3 regions of the Proteus sp. CA142267 genome follow, and region 3 is predicted to be linked to each of the others. Evidence: predicted binding sites of a transcription regulator. Region 3 holds the regulator's gene; each other region holds the start of a gene.
What was found. Region 3 encodes PurR, which represses purine synthesis genes. Its sites were predicted from a motif close to CANGCAAACGTTTGCNTG; they were not measured.
Positions count from the first base shown of each region.

Region 1: the regulator PurR is predicted to act here: its motif matches at 2,281-2,298, upstream of purE (5-(carboxyamino)imidazole ribonucleotide mutase).
Region 2: the regulator PurR is predicted to act here: its motif matches at 1,829-1,846, upstream of rbsD (D-ribose pyranase).

Region 1 covers NZ_QPMG01000001.1:1,139,713-1,144,006, forward strand. The annotation lists gene cysS (cysteine--tRNA ligase) at 1-634, opposite strand, end outside; gene ppiB (peptidylprolyl isomerase B) at 1,009-1,503, shown strand; gene C0T34_RS05280 (UDP-2,3-diacylglucosamine diphosphatase) at 1,516-2,238, shown strand; gene purE (5-(carboxyamino)imidazole ribonucleotide mutase) at 2,373-2,894, shown strand; gene purK (5-(carboxyamino)imidazole ribonucleotide synthase) at 2,891-3,958, shown strand; gene C0T34_RS05295 (MFS transporter) at 4,082-4,294, shown strand, end outside.
Region 2 covers NZ_QPMG01000008.1:15,762-20,055, forward strand. The annotation lists gene rbsA (ribose ABC transporter ATP-binding protein RbsA) at 1-1,391, opposite strand, end outside; gene rbsD (D-ribose pyranase) at 1,399-1,818, opposite strand; gene dxs (1-deoxy-D-xylulose-5-phosphate synthase) at 2,170-4,035, opposite strand; gene ispA ((2E,6E)-farnesyl diphosphate synthase) at 4,102-4,294, opposite strand, start outside.
Region 3 covers NZ_QPMG01000004.1:85,086-89,379, forward strand. The annotation lists gene C0T34_RS09065 (hypothetical protein) at 1-172, opposite strand, end outside; gene C0T34_RS09070 (hypothetical protein) at 253-612, opposite strand; gene sodB (superoxide dismutase [Fe]) at 987-1,565, shown strand; gene purR (HTH-type transcriptional repressor PurR) at 2,055-3,080, shown strand; gene punR (DNA-binding transcriptional activator PunR) at 3,107-4,009, opposite strand; gene punC (purine nucleoside transporter PunC) at 4,128-4,294, shown strand, end outside.

The DNA.
Region 1 (4,294 bases), on a different contig from region 3:
TCGCAGAACATTCGATATGCCAGCCCGGACGACCTTCTCCCCAAGGAGACTCCCAGCTTGGTTCACCCGGTTTAGACATTTTCCATAAGACGAAATCCATTGGATTGCGTTTTACGTTAGCCACTTCAACACGAGCACCGGCTTGTAGCTGCTCTAAATCTTGGCGAGAAAGTAAGCCATAATCAGGATCAGTATCAATCGCAAACATCACATCGCCATTGTCGGCAACGTAAGCATGTCCACGTTTAATTAACGCTTCTGTTAATTCAATAATTTCAGTAATATGGTGTGTTGCACGCGGCTCTGAATCAGGGCGAGCAATATTTAATGCATCAAAATCTTTATGCATTTCAGCTAACATACGAGTAGTTAATTGCTCACATGTTTCATTATTTTCAATCGCACGTTTGATGATTTTATCATCCACATCCGTTACGTTACGAACATAGTTAACATCGTATCCTAAGTAACGCAGATAACGGGTTATGGCGTCAAAAGCCACAAATGTACGCCCATGACCAATATGGCATAAGTCATAAATAGTGATGCCACACACGTACATACCTATTTTTCCTGCATGGATAGGTTTAAATTCTTCTTTTTGGCGAGTGAGAGTATTAAAAATCTTTAGCATCAGTGGACGTTCCCGTTTTCAACTGTACGTGTTTATTACGTTTTTATATAAAAGAAAATAACAACTACTATAGCATGATATTAATAAGGATATTGGATCTTGCAGCCAAAGCAAACGCAAGATTAGGGTTTTCATCTTACTCTGCTTAACACTTATTTTCACTGTTCAATCGTTGATAGTGAACAATCAAACTTCTATTATTTGCTAAATTTTGGCGAAAAGTGTTTTTTCCTTTCATTACTGATTTATTTAGCAAGAAAAAGTAGAGCGAGAAAAAGATGCATACTGACTAAATTAGGCAACTGTGATATAAAAACGGGACTGTTGTTTATGCCCAAATCTGGGTAAAGCTAAAATTATATTAGGATCTGAATATGGTTACTTTTCATACCAATTACGGCGATATCGTGATTAATACATTTGCAGACAAAGCACCTGCAACCGTAGAAAATTTTTTAGACTACTGTAAAGAAGGATTCTACGATAACACTATTTTCCACCGTGTCATCAATGGTTTTATGATCCAAGGTGGTGGTTTTGAACCAGGTATGAACCAAAAAGCGACCAAAGCACCTGTAAGAAACGAAGCAAACAATGGCCTAGCAAACAACCGCGGTACATTAGCAATGGCTCGTACGAACGATCCACATTCTGCTACTGCTCAATTCTTTATCAACGTTGCAGACAACGATTTCTTAAACTTCCGTGCTGAAAACGCAAATGGTTGGGGATATTGTGTCTTTGCTGAAGTTGTTGAAGGTATGGACGTTGTTGATAAAATTAAAGCTGTTTCCACAGGTCGTAGCGGTTTCCACCAAGATGTTCCTCGTGAAGATATCGTCATTAAAAGTGTAACGGTTAGCGAATAAGCCTCGCTTTTTATGTGTACGCTTTTTATTGCAGACCTGCATTTAAGTGAACATGAACCGGCAATCACTGCCGGTTTTCTTCGCTTTTTAAAAGAACAAGCTATTCATGCAAAAGCACTTTATATCCTAGGTGATTTTTTTGATTTTTGGATAGGTGACGATGATCCTAATCCTTTGCATCAACAAATTGCTCAAGCTCTGATGACGCTAAAAAATGCAGGAGTACCTTGTTATTTTATTCATGGAAATCGTGATTTTTTAATTGGCTCTCGTTTTGCAAAAGAGAGTGGTATCACCTTACTTCCACAAGAAAAAGTGCTCGAAATTGAGAAGCATCGCATCCTAATTTTGCATGGTGATACACTTTGTACAGATGATGATGCGTATCAACGTTACCGTAAAAAAGTGCATAATAAATTTATTCAGCGCTTATTCTCACTACTGCCTCTATTTATTCGACTGCGTATCGCTGACAAAATGCGTTCACGTAGCCAGCACGAAAATCAGTATAAGTCTGATGCCATTATGGATGTTAACCCGCAGGCAGTGATTGATACTTTTAAGTATTTCAATACAGAATGGATGATCCACGGTCATACTCATCGTCCAGCAATTCATACTGTTAATATTGATGATAAAATACATTATCGAGGTGTATTAGGTGCTTGGCATACTGAAGGTTCTATGTTTAAAGTAACGGCTGAAAAAATAGAACTTATTCATTTCCCCTTCTAAGTTGTTTTGCTTATTTTCTTCATAAAAAGGCTGTTTTTTCTTTACGCAAACGTTTTCCTATGTGTGTTAGCGTGATACTATCATGCTCAGTTTATTAGGCTATATCCGTTTATGCTTACAGGAGCAGTTAAGTAATGTCTTCTCAAGTTGGTCTAAATACCTCTTCCGCTCGTATCGCTATTGTAATGGGCTCTAAAAGTGACTGGGCAACAATGTCTCATGCCGCTGATGTACTAGACGCACTACAACTTCCTTATCATGTTGAGATTGTCTCTGCACACCGTACCCCTGATAAGCTATTTAGCTTTGCAGAACAAGCCAAAAGTAATGGCTTTGATGTCATTATTGCAGGAGCTGGCGGTGCTGCCCACTTACCGGGTATGCTCGCAGCAAAAACACTCGTCCCTGTATTAGGTGTTCCTGTTCAAAGTGCTGCATTAAGCGGTGTTGATAGCCTTTACTCTATTGTACAAATGCCGAAAGGTATTCCTGTGGGAACCTTAGCGATTGGTAAAGCAGGTGCCGCCAATGCCGCTTTATTAGCTGCTCAAATTTTAGCATTACACTCCTCTACTATTTTTGAAGCACTAACAGCATGGCGTACAGCACAAACTGATGATGTCTTAAATAACCCTGATCCAAGGGAGGCACTATGAAGCCAGTTTGTGTTCTTGGAAATGGCCAACTAGGGCGAATGCTAAGACAAGCCGGTGAGCCTTTAGGAATTGCAGTTTATCCAGTAGGATTAGATGCAGAGCCTGAAGCAGTTCCTTATCAAAAAAGCATCATCACAGCTGAAATTGAACGCTGGCCTGAAACCGCACTCACCAAAGAATTAGAACGCCATACTAACTTTGTAAACCGTGACATATTCCCATTGCTTGCCGATAGATTGCCTCAAAAACAACTTCTTGATGAGCTAGGTTTAGCAACAGCACCTTGGCAACCATTAACATCGCCAACACAATGGCCTGATATCTTCGCTCAATTGGGTGATTTTATTATTGTGAAGCGCCGTGTTGGTGGGTATGACGGTCGTGGCCAATGGCGCATTCATCCCGGTGAAGAACAACAATTACCGGCTGAAATTTATGGTGAGTGTATTGTTGAGCAAGGTATCCCTTTTTCAGGTGAAGTATCATTAGTAGGTGCAAGAGATAGTAACGGAAATTGTGTTTTCTACCCTTTGACTCACAACCTGCACCAAGATGGCATTTTACGCATGAGTGTCGCCTTACCAACACCTGCGTCAAAACTACAACAATCAGCGGAAAAAATGCTGACCGCCATCCTTAATAAGCTCAATTATGTGGGTGTAATGGCGATGGAGTGCTTTATCGTTGGTGATAAATTACTTATTAACGAATTAGCCCCTAGAGTTCATAACAGTGGTCATTGGACACAAAATGGTGCCTCAATTAGCCAGTTTGAGTTACATCTACGTGCAATTTTAGATTTACCTATGCCAAAACCTGAAGTTTGCCAACCGGCAGTAATGGTTAATTTGATTGGTACTGATGTCAACCCTCAATGGCTTTCATTACCATTAGTTCATTTACATTGGTATGAAAAAGAAGTTCGCCCTGTCCGTAAAGTGGGCCATCTCAATCTTGTACATCGTGATAATCAACCACTGAAAGAGACACTCAAATCATTAAGCTTGATGCTTGATGATGCCTATCAGTACCCTATCAAATGGGCTTTAGAAAAATTAAGCTAGCAGTCCGACTCATAAAGTTAGAGAATAATAGCCTTTAAACGAACAGACCTTAGATAAAGAGGTCTGTTATTCGCTATTTTCTCCTGATTATTCAGGTTACTGCACCCATTTGATGGAGTCAGGATGCAAGCCACGCAACAGATTTTTGGGCCCGTTTATCAGTGGAGTATGCTGATATTATTGGGCTTTGTGTATTTTTTAGCTACCGCAACCACATTTACTTCTTTAGGCGTTGTTCTTCCTAGTATGATAAACGAGCTAGAGTGGAACTGGACTCAAGCAGGCCTTGGCTTTACGTTATTAGGATTAACCTGCGGTCTTGCGAGTTTTTTACCT
Region 2 (4,294 bases), on a different contig from region 3:
CGGTCACTCATTCCCATTACCTCAGGCATTTCAGAAGAAATTAAGATGATGCTTAATCCTTCTTGTTTAAATTTATTAATTAGCTGATAAATTTCTTTTTTAGCGCCCACATCAACGCCTCGAGTGGGTTCATCAAGAATAAGTACTTTAGGGCGAGTCATTAGGCCTCTTGCGATAGCCACTTTTTGTTGATTTCCCCCTGATAAGAAACCAATGGTTTGATCCATTGAAGGGGTTTTTATATTGAATAATTTAATAAAATCGCCAACAGTGAGTTGCTCTTCTTTATGATTAAGCACACCCATACCGCGGCTAAAATAACGTAGCGCAGTCAAAGACATATTTTCTTTTACTGACATACCGAGCACTAAACCATCACGCTTTCTATCTTCAGAGATGTAAACAATGCCTTGTTCTAAACCTTCAGCGGGTTTTTTGATTTGGCAGGGCTTACCATCTAACTCAACAGTGCCATTGGTTTTGGGTAATGCGCCGTAGATAATTTTCATTAATTCTGTACGACCAGCACCCATTAAGCCTGAAATACCAAGAATTTCGCTTTCATGTAATGAGAAACTGACATCATGAACATCTTCGCCACTGAGGTTTATGACGTTGAGTTTGGTTTTACCTTGAGGGATATTAATACGAGGGTATTGGTCTTCTAACTTACGACCAACCATCATTTCAATTAGAGTGTCTTCTTTTAATGAGGCGACAGGTTTTTCACCAATAAACTGACCGTCTCGCAGTACAGTCACGTCATCGCAAATCTCAAAGATCTCTTTTAAACGATGTGAGATATAAACAATGCCGCAACCTTGATCTCTTAGTTCACGAATAACACTAAATAGCGACTCAGTTTCAGTGTCAGTTAATGCATCTGTTGGTTCATCCATAATAATTACTTTGGAACCAAAACTAAGCACCTTGGCAATTTCTACCATTTGCTGATCACCAATCGATAATTCAGACACTAAACGGTGACTGCTGTAAGCAAGATTTAATCGAGCTAATAACTTATCGGCCTCTGCATACATTTTCTTCCAATCGATAGCGCCAAAAGCACGGGTAAACTCACGACCTAAGAAAATATTCTCTGCGATGGTTAATTCAGGAATAAGGTTAAGCTCTTGGTGGATAATACCTATCCCTGCTTCTTGAGAAGATTTGGGACCATTAAAAGCACAACTTTCACCTTGATAAATCACTTCGCCGGCATCTTTTTTATAGATCCCTGTGAGTACTTTCATGAGTGTTGATTTTCCTGCGCCGTTTTCACCGACTAAAGCCATCACTCGACTAGGGTAAATTCGTAACGTCGCACCTGATAGTGCTTTTACACCGGGGAATGACTTATCAATATCTTTAAGTTCAAGTAAAGGTTCCATATTGTCCTCAAAAAGTCACACCAGAAAACAACACAATATTGGCATAAGGCGTACATTCACCGGTTCTAATAACAGCTTTATTTTCAGTAAGTTGTTTTTTGAATGCTTCATGTGAAACATACATTATTTGAATAGACTTCTTCTGCTCTTGCTCTAATAAATAGAGATAAGAGAGGATTTCATTAAAAAGAGAGGGATTGATGGTTTTAATTTCTTCTGCCAGCATCACGGCTTCAACTTGCATCTCATGAGTGATTGTTTGCAACACGGACATAAAGTCCGGAATACCCTGAGTGAGAGCAAGATCAATACGTTCAACAGAGGAGGGAATAGGTAATCCGGCATCTGCAATAGTGATTTTGTCAGTGTGTCCTAAACGTGAAATTACACTCGAAATAGGACTATTAAGTAATACACCTTTTTTCATATTTTCTCCTCAGCGAAACGTTTCGCTGTTTACATAGTAGAAAAGAAAAGTGGGAAAACAAGTTTGATTTATTCATATTGTGAGCATGATCGAAACGTTTCGTTGGCAAGCAAAAAGAAAGAAAAATCTAACTGATTGAATAAATTAACGCTGAATGGATTCAATGAGGGAAATGATTGTTTTCAGAGAATTTCATAAAAATGTGATGAAAGACAAAATTATAATGGAAGAGGAAAATATGAGGTTTGAAAGTGTAAACCAGTATATAAAAGTAGGTAAACTTCAGTCTGGAAAATACATTAACCTCCCCTATAGTTAATTAGGAGAGGTTTTTTAATTATTTAAATTCAATCAGTTAGCTTGATAGGCTTTAATTGATTTTTCAATGCCTTCAGCATCTAATCCTAAGTCAGTTCTGATTTCTTCTTGTCCACCTTGTGGTACAAATAGATCAGGTATACCTAAGTTTAAGACAGGTACTAAGCAACGCTCTTGCATTAATAACTCATTAACACCACTGCCTGCGCCACCCATAATGGCATTCTCTTCTAGTGTTACCAACATATCATGTTGTTCTGCCAGAGAAAGGATAAGGGATTTATCAAGAGGTTTGATAAAACGCATATCAGCCACAGTTGCATCAAGTTTTTCAGCTACTTCTAATGCTTCGGGTAGTAATGTACCAAAGTTTAGAATAGCAATGTCTTTACCTTGGCGACGAATAATACCTTTACCCATAGGCAGTGGACTGAGTGGTTGTAATTGCGCACCAACACTCGAGCCCCTTGGGTAACGTACTGCAACAGGGCCATCTTGATAGTGATAACCGGTGTGAAGCATTTGGCGACACTCATTTTCATCACTTGGTGCCATAATGATCATATTAGGAATACAGCGTAAGAATGAGAGATCAAAAGCACCTTGGTGAGTTTGACCATCTGCTCCCACAATACCACCACGATCAATAGCAAATAAAACAGGCAGTTTTTGAATGGCAATATCGTGGATCACTTGGTCATAAGCGCGTTGTAAGAATGTTGAGTAGATAGCAACGATAGGCTTATAACCACCAATTGCTAAACCCGCAGCAAAGGTAACAGCGTGTTGTTCTGCGATCGCAACATCAAAGTATTGTGATGGGTATTCTTTTGAGAAACGCACCATACCAGAGCCTTCACGCATAGCAGGGGTAATTGCCATGAGTTTCGGATCGGTTGAGGCTTCTTCACATAACCAGTCACCAAAAATTTTAGAAAATGTAGGTCGTGCATTAGGGCTTTTAGGTAATGTACCTGCTTGTGGATCAAACTTAGGTACAGCGTGCCAGCTAATAGGATCACGTTCAGCAGGTGCATACCCACGACCTTTCTTAGTCATAATATGCAGAAGCTGAGGACCTTTTAGATCACGCATATTGGCGAGTGTTTGCACTAACGCAATAACATCATGACCATCAACTGGGCCGATATAATTAAAGCCTAACTCTTCAAACATGGTGCCGGGAACAACCATGCCTTTAATATGTTCTTCTGTCTTTTTCAGTAATTCTTTAATTGGTGGAATACCAGAAAAGACCTTTTTTCCACCTTCACGTAAGGTAGTATACAGTTTGCCTGATAGCAATTGAGCAAGATGATTATTCAATGCACCAACGTTTTCGGAGATTGACATCTCGTTGTCATTAAGTACAACGAGCATATCTGGCTCAATGTCACCTGCGTGGTTCATTGCTTCAAAAGCCATACCCGCAGTAATTGCACCATCACCAATCACACAAACTGTTTTTCTGTTCAGCTTTTCTTGTTCTGCTGCAACAGCCATACCTAAACCTGCACTGATAGAGGTTGATGAGTGACCGACACAAAGTTTGTCGTATTCACTCTCTTCTCGCCAAGGGAAGGGATGTAATCCATTTTTTTGACGGATAGTATCAATGCGGTCACGGCGACCTGTTAAGATCTTATGGGGATAGGCTTGATGACCAACATCCCAAATAAGATTATCAAAAGGGGTTTTATAGACGTAATGAAGAGCAACCGTTAACTCAATAGCACCTAAACCTGAGGCGAAGTGACCACTTGAGCGGCTGACACTGTTAAGAAGAAATAGCCTTAGCTCATCACAGAGTTTAGGTAAACTCTCTTTTGGTAATAGGCGCAAATCTTCTGGTGTTTCAACCAACGCCAATGTGGGATATTTTTCGATATCAATGCTCATGTGATGCCTATTAATTAATCACTTGTAATAGGGAAAGAACAGGTAAGCTGCTCTCTTTATTTTTTATTAGTTTTTCCGTTCGACGATAAAACTCGCTAATTGTTTAAGCGTGGTCGTATCGTACTCGTATTGCTCAAGAAACGCTAAGGCATCCAGTGCTTCGTTATACAATTCCTGTGCTTTCTTTTGAGCTTGCTCTAACCCAAGAAGTGCAGGATATGTGCTTTTCCCTGATTCTTGGTCGCTGCCTTGACGTTTT
Region 3 (4,294 bases):
CTGGCATATAGATTTTTTCTTGTGATTCTGACGGTGTAAATAAAATACTGGTACTGCATGCAATACCATAGAACATGCTACAGCCATTTAGTACGCTACAAAAAATAAGCAGAAATAGACACTGAACTAAACTTTTTATAGAAAAAGACTTAAAAATAATACTTCCATGCATACTTTTATCACTCCCTTGAAAAAACTTAAACTATTGTCGGAAAATTTAAATCAATCCTTATATCATCTTAAATATCATTTTTATTGTTTAGCATTAAATACCGTTCCTTGCTGCCAATCAAGGACTGAAATTCCCATTTTATTTGCTAATTTAATAACTACAGGAAGAGCCTCATCTACTTTAGAGTAAACAAAACCAATAACTGGGATTTTAGTCATAAAGTTATTAATTAAAGGCCCATCACACCACACACTATCATCTATGTCATCATCAGGTAATTCGCAAAGGCACGGATATAGATGAGAAATTTCTTGATAAAAAAACAACATTGACGGGCTTAATTCCTGAATATCTTCATCTTCATATTTTTCGAAGTATTTACACGCCTTTTCAAAATCATTCGGAATGGGAAAATCAAATAGTGCAATATTATAACTCATTTTAACTCCTACACTCTATTTGTATAATTTCAATATAAAATACGGTTGCTACAATAAATATACAAATTTCATTAAATCACATAAATAGAATAAAATTCATACTCCCCTTCATTTTTACATCTCTTCTTACAAATGCACTTTTGCTACTTTACGTACAGGCAAGACGGATATACTCTTATTAATATAATTAATCTATATGGCTTATAACTATAGATAAAAGATATTTAGCTGTTATTTCAGCAGATTTTTGTTAAAATAATTAGCAAAATAGTAACAACTTAGTGATTCATTTGCCTCATTCTATCAATTCAAATGATTTTGATTGAATGATTTCAGGCACAAAACCCGAAATAGATAGTTTAAAGGAGTACGCAATGTCTTTCGAATTACCAAAATTACCTTATGCGTTAGATGCTCTTGAGCCACACATCTCTAAAGAAACTTTAGAATATCACTACGGCAAACACCACCAGACTTATGTAACCAATTTAAATAATCTGGTTAAAGGTACTGATTTAGAAAGCAAATCTTTAGAAGAAATCATCAAATCTACTGATGGCGGTATCTTTAATAATGCTGCTCAAGTATGGAACCACACTTTCTACTGGAACTGCTTAGCACCAAATGCAGGTGGTACACCAACAGGTAAAATTGCTGATGCTATCAACAAAGCATTTGGCTCTTTTGAAGAGTTCAAAAAGCAATTTAATGATGCTGCAGCTAAGAACTTCGGTTCAGGTTGGACTTGGTTAGTTAAAAAAGCTGACGGTTCAGTTGCAATTGTTAACACCTCTAATGCTGCAACTCCAGTTTCAGGGGCAGACAAACCACTGTTAACAGTAGACGTATGGGAACATGCTTACTACATCGACTACCGCAATGCGCGCGTTAAATATTTAGAAGAGTTCTGGGCACTGGTTAACTGGTCATTTGTTGAAGCTAACCTTGCTTAATTGAGCTTAATAATCAAAGGTGAGTGATTGAGATTCATTTTTGGTGACAAAATAACAAAGGGCCTTGAGCCCTTTGTTATATTCAGATATTCGATAATCTATTATTTAAATTGATCGGATATTCTATAAAGCAGTGATTAGAACAACATAGTCGAAAATAAAACAATCATAACAAGCGCTGCTACTGCTGTACTCAAACCAAATTTCAGATCCGTATCCATCTATTTCTCCCTCAAAATGATTATAATACACTTTTTTAACCATAACCTTGTCATGGTTAATTATTATCACATATCAAAATTTGCTAAAATAGCGACCAGTGCACAATTTATAACATTGATTAATACTTTCACTTTTGAGCTAGATCATACAAAATTCACAGCTAATCGCTAAATTATTGCCAGTGTTTGCCCTATGTATGACTATACTGGCAGTTAAACCATAAAATTAGATAAAAGAGACCAATGAAGGTCAGGAGTTTTCCACACCATGGCAACAATAAAAGACGTGGCAAAACGCGCAGGCGTATCAACCACGACTGTTTCTCATGTGATCAACAAAACACGTTTTGTTGCTGAGAACACACGGGCAGCAGTTTGGGCCGCTATAAAAGAGTTAAATTATTCGCCTAGTGCCGTTGCGCGTAGTTTAAAAGTCAATCACACCAAATCTATTGGCCTGTTAGCCACGTCCAGTGAAGCTCCTTACTTTGCTGAAGTGATTGAAGCTGTTGAAAATAGTTGTTATAGCAAAGGCTACACACTGATTTTATGTAATTCACATAATAACCTTGATAAACAAAAAGCCTATTTAGCGATGCTGGCACAAAAACGTGTTGATGGATTATTAGTCATGTGTTCTGAATATCCCGATCACCTTCTTACTCTTTTAGAAGGCTATCGTAATATTCCAATGGTTGTCATGGATTGGGGTAAAGCGCGTGGCGACTTTACAGATACCATTATCGATAACGCTTTCCATGGTGGTTATATTGCAGGTCGTTACCTTATTGAGCGAGGTCATCGTGATATTGGTATTATCCCAGGCCCATTAGAACGTAATACAGGTGGTGGTCGCTTACAAGGTTTCTTAAAAGCCATGGAAGAAGCCAAAATAACTGTCAAAGACGAATGGATTGTACAAGGCGACTTTGAACCAGAATCTGGCTATAAAGCCATGTACCAAATGCTAAACCAAAAACATCGACCGACTGCTGTCTTTTGTGGTGGTGATGTGATGGCGATGGGGGCAATTTGTGCTGCGGATGAACTTGGCCTGCGTGTTCCTTTAGATATTTCTATTGTTGGCTATGACAATATTCGTAATGCACGCTATTTTACACCTGCACTAACAACCGTCCACCAGCCAAAAGAACGTCTAGGTCAAATGGCATTATCGATGCTGCTTGATCGTATCGTCAATAAACGCGAAGACGCTCAAACAATCGAAGTTCATCCACGATTAGTTGAGCGACGTTCAGTTGCTGACGGTCCTTTTATCGACTATCGTCGCTAATTCATATTTATTTAGCTATCGGATTTCTAGCGAAGCCATTCCTCATTTAAGGTTTGGCTATCTCCAAGATAATCTAACAACCATGTCAAAGCGGGTGATTCACTTTTATCGACCCACGTCAGGCAGCATGGGCTGTCTGGCAATGGTTGTGCCAGTTGTAAAGTTACCAACTTACCTTGTTCAATTAAAGGCTCAGCACGATGCCAAGGCACCATTCCAACGCATAATCCCGCTAACAAGCACTCAAGCCCCATATCCCATGTCGGAACAACCATTCTACGCTGATTATTGAGTGCCCAAGTGTCACGTTTTGGTAAGCTGCGTGAGGTATCCTCTAAGCATAAACTTGGATAAGGTCGCATTTCATCATCCGTTAATGGATGCGGTGCTTTCGCTAAAGGGTGATCAACATGGCAAACGCAGCGCCAAGGCATAAATCCCATATCTCTAAAACTATAACGTTCACCGATTGGTGAGGCTCTTGTTGCACCAATGGCTAAATCAACACGACCATTAACTAAGGAGTCCCATACGCCATTAAATACTTCAGGGTAGACATACAGTTCTATATCTGGAAAATGGCGGTAGAAATCGAGAATAAGTTGTTGTGTTCTTTCAGGTTTAACAATGCCATCAACTGCTATACTAAATTGACCGCGCCATCCATTAGAAACTTGTTGACAAAGATGCCGAGTGTCATTCATTTTTTTGATAACAGATCGTGCTTCTTTGATGAAAATTTTACCTGCGTCGGTTAATTCTACATCACGATGACGGCGCTCAAACAGAGGAACGGCAAGCCATTCCTCTAATTGCCGAACAGTGTAACTAACGGCGGATGGCACTCTGTGCAATTCTTGAGCAGCTGAGCTAAAACTTCCTGTTCTTGCGACTGCATCAACAACTTCTAAAGAGTATTCTGACCACATAGAGTTTATTCCTTTGAAAATTTTTCACAGCATTAACCAAATATTCCCGTTTCACAAGTAAAATAGGTCTTAGTTACAATACATAAAATGTTCTACATCACATAGCATAGAAAATAAAATGAATTCTAAAACATCCACACAATCAAAAACACCTATGAGCTTTATGGTGTACCTAGCTGGTTTGAGTATGCTAGGTTACTTAGCTATTGATATGTACTTACCTGCATTTGGTATGATGCAACGTGAGCTCTCTATCAGCGAAGGTGCTATTAGTAATAGCTTAAG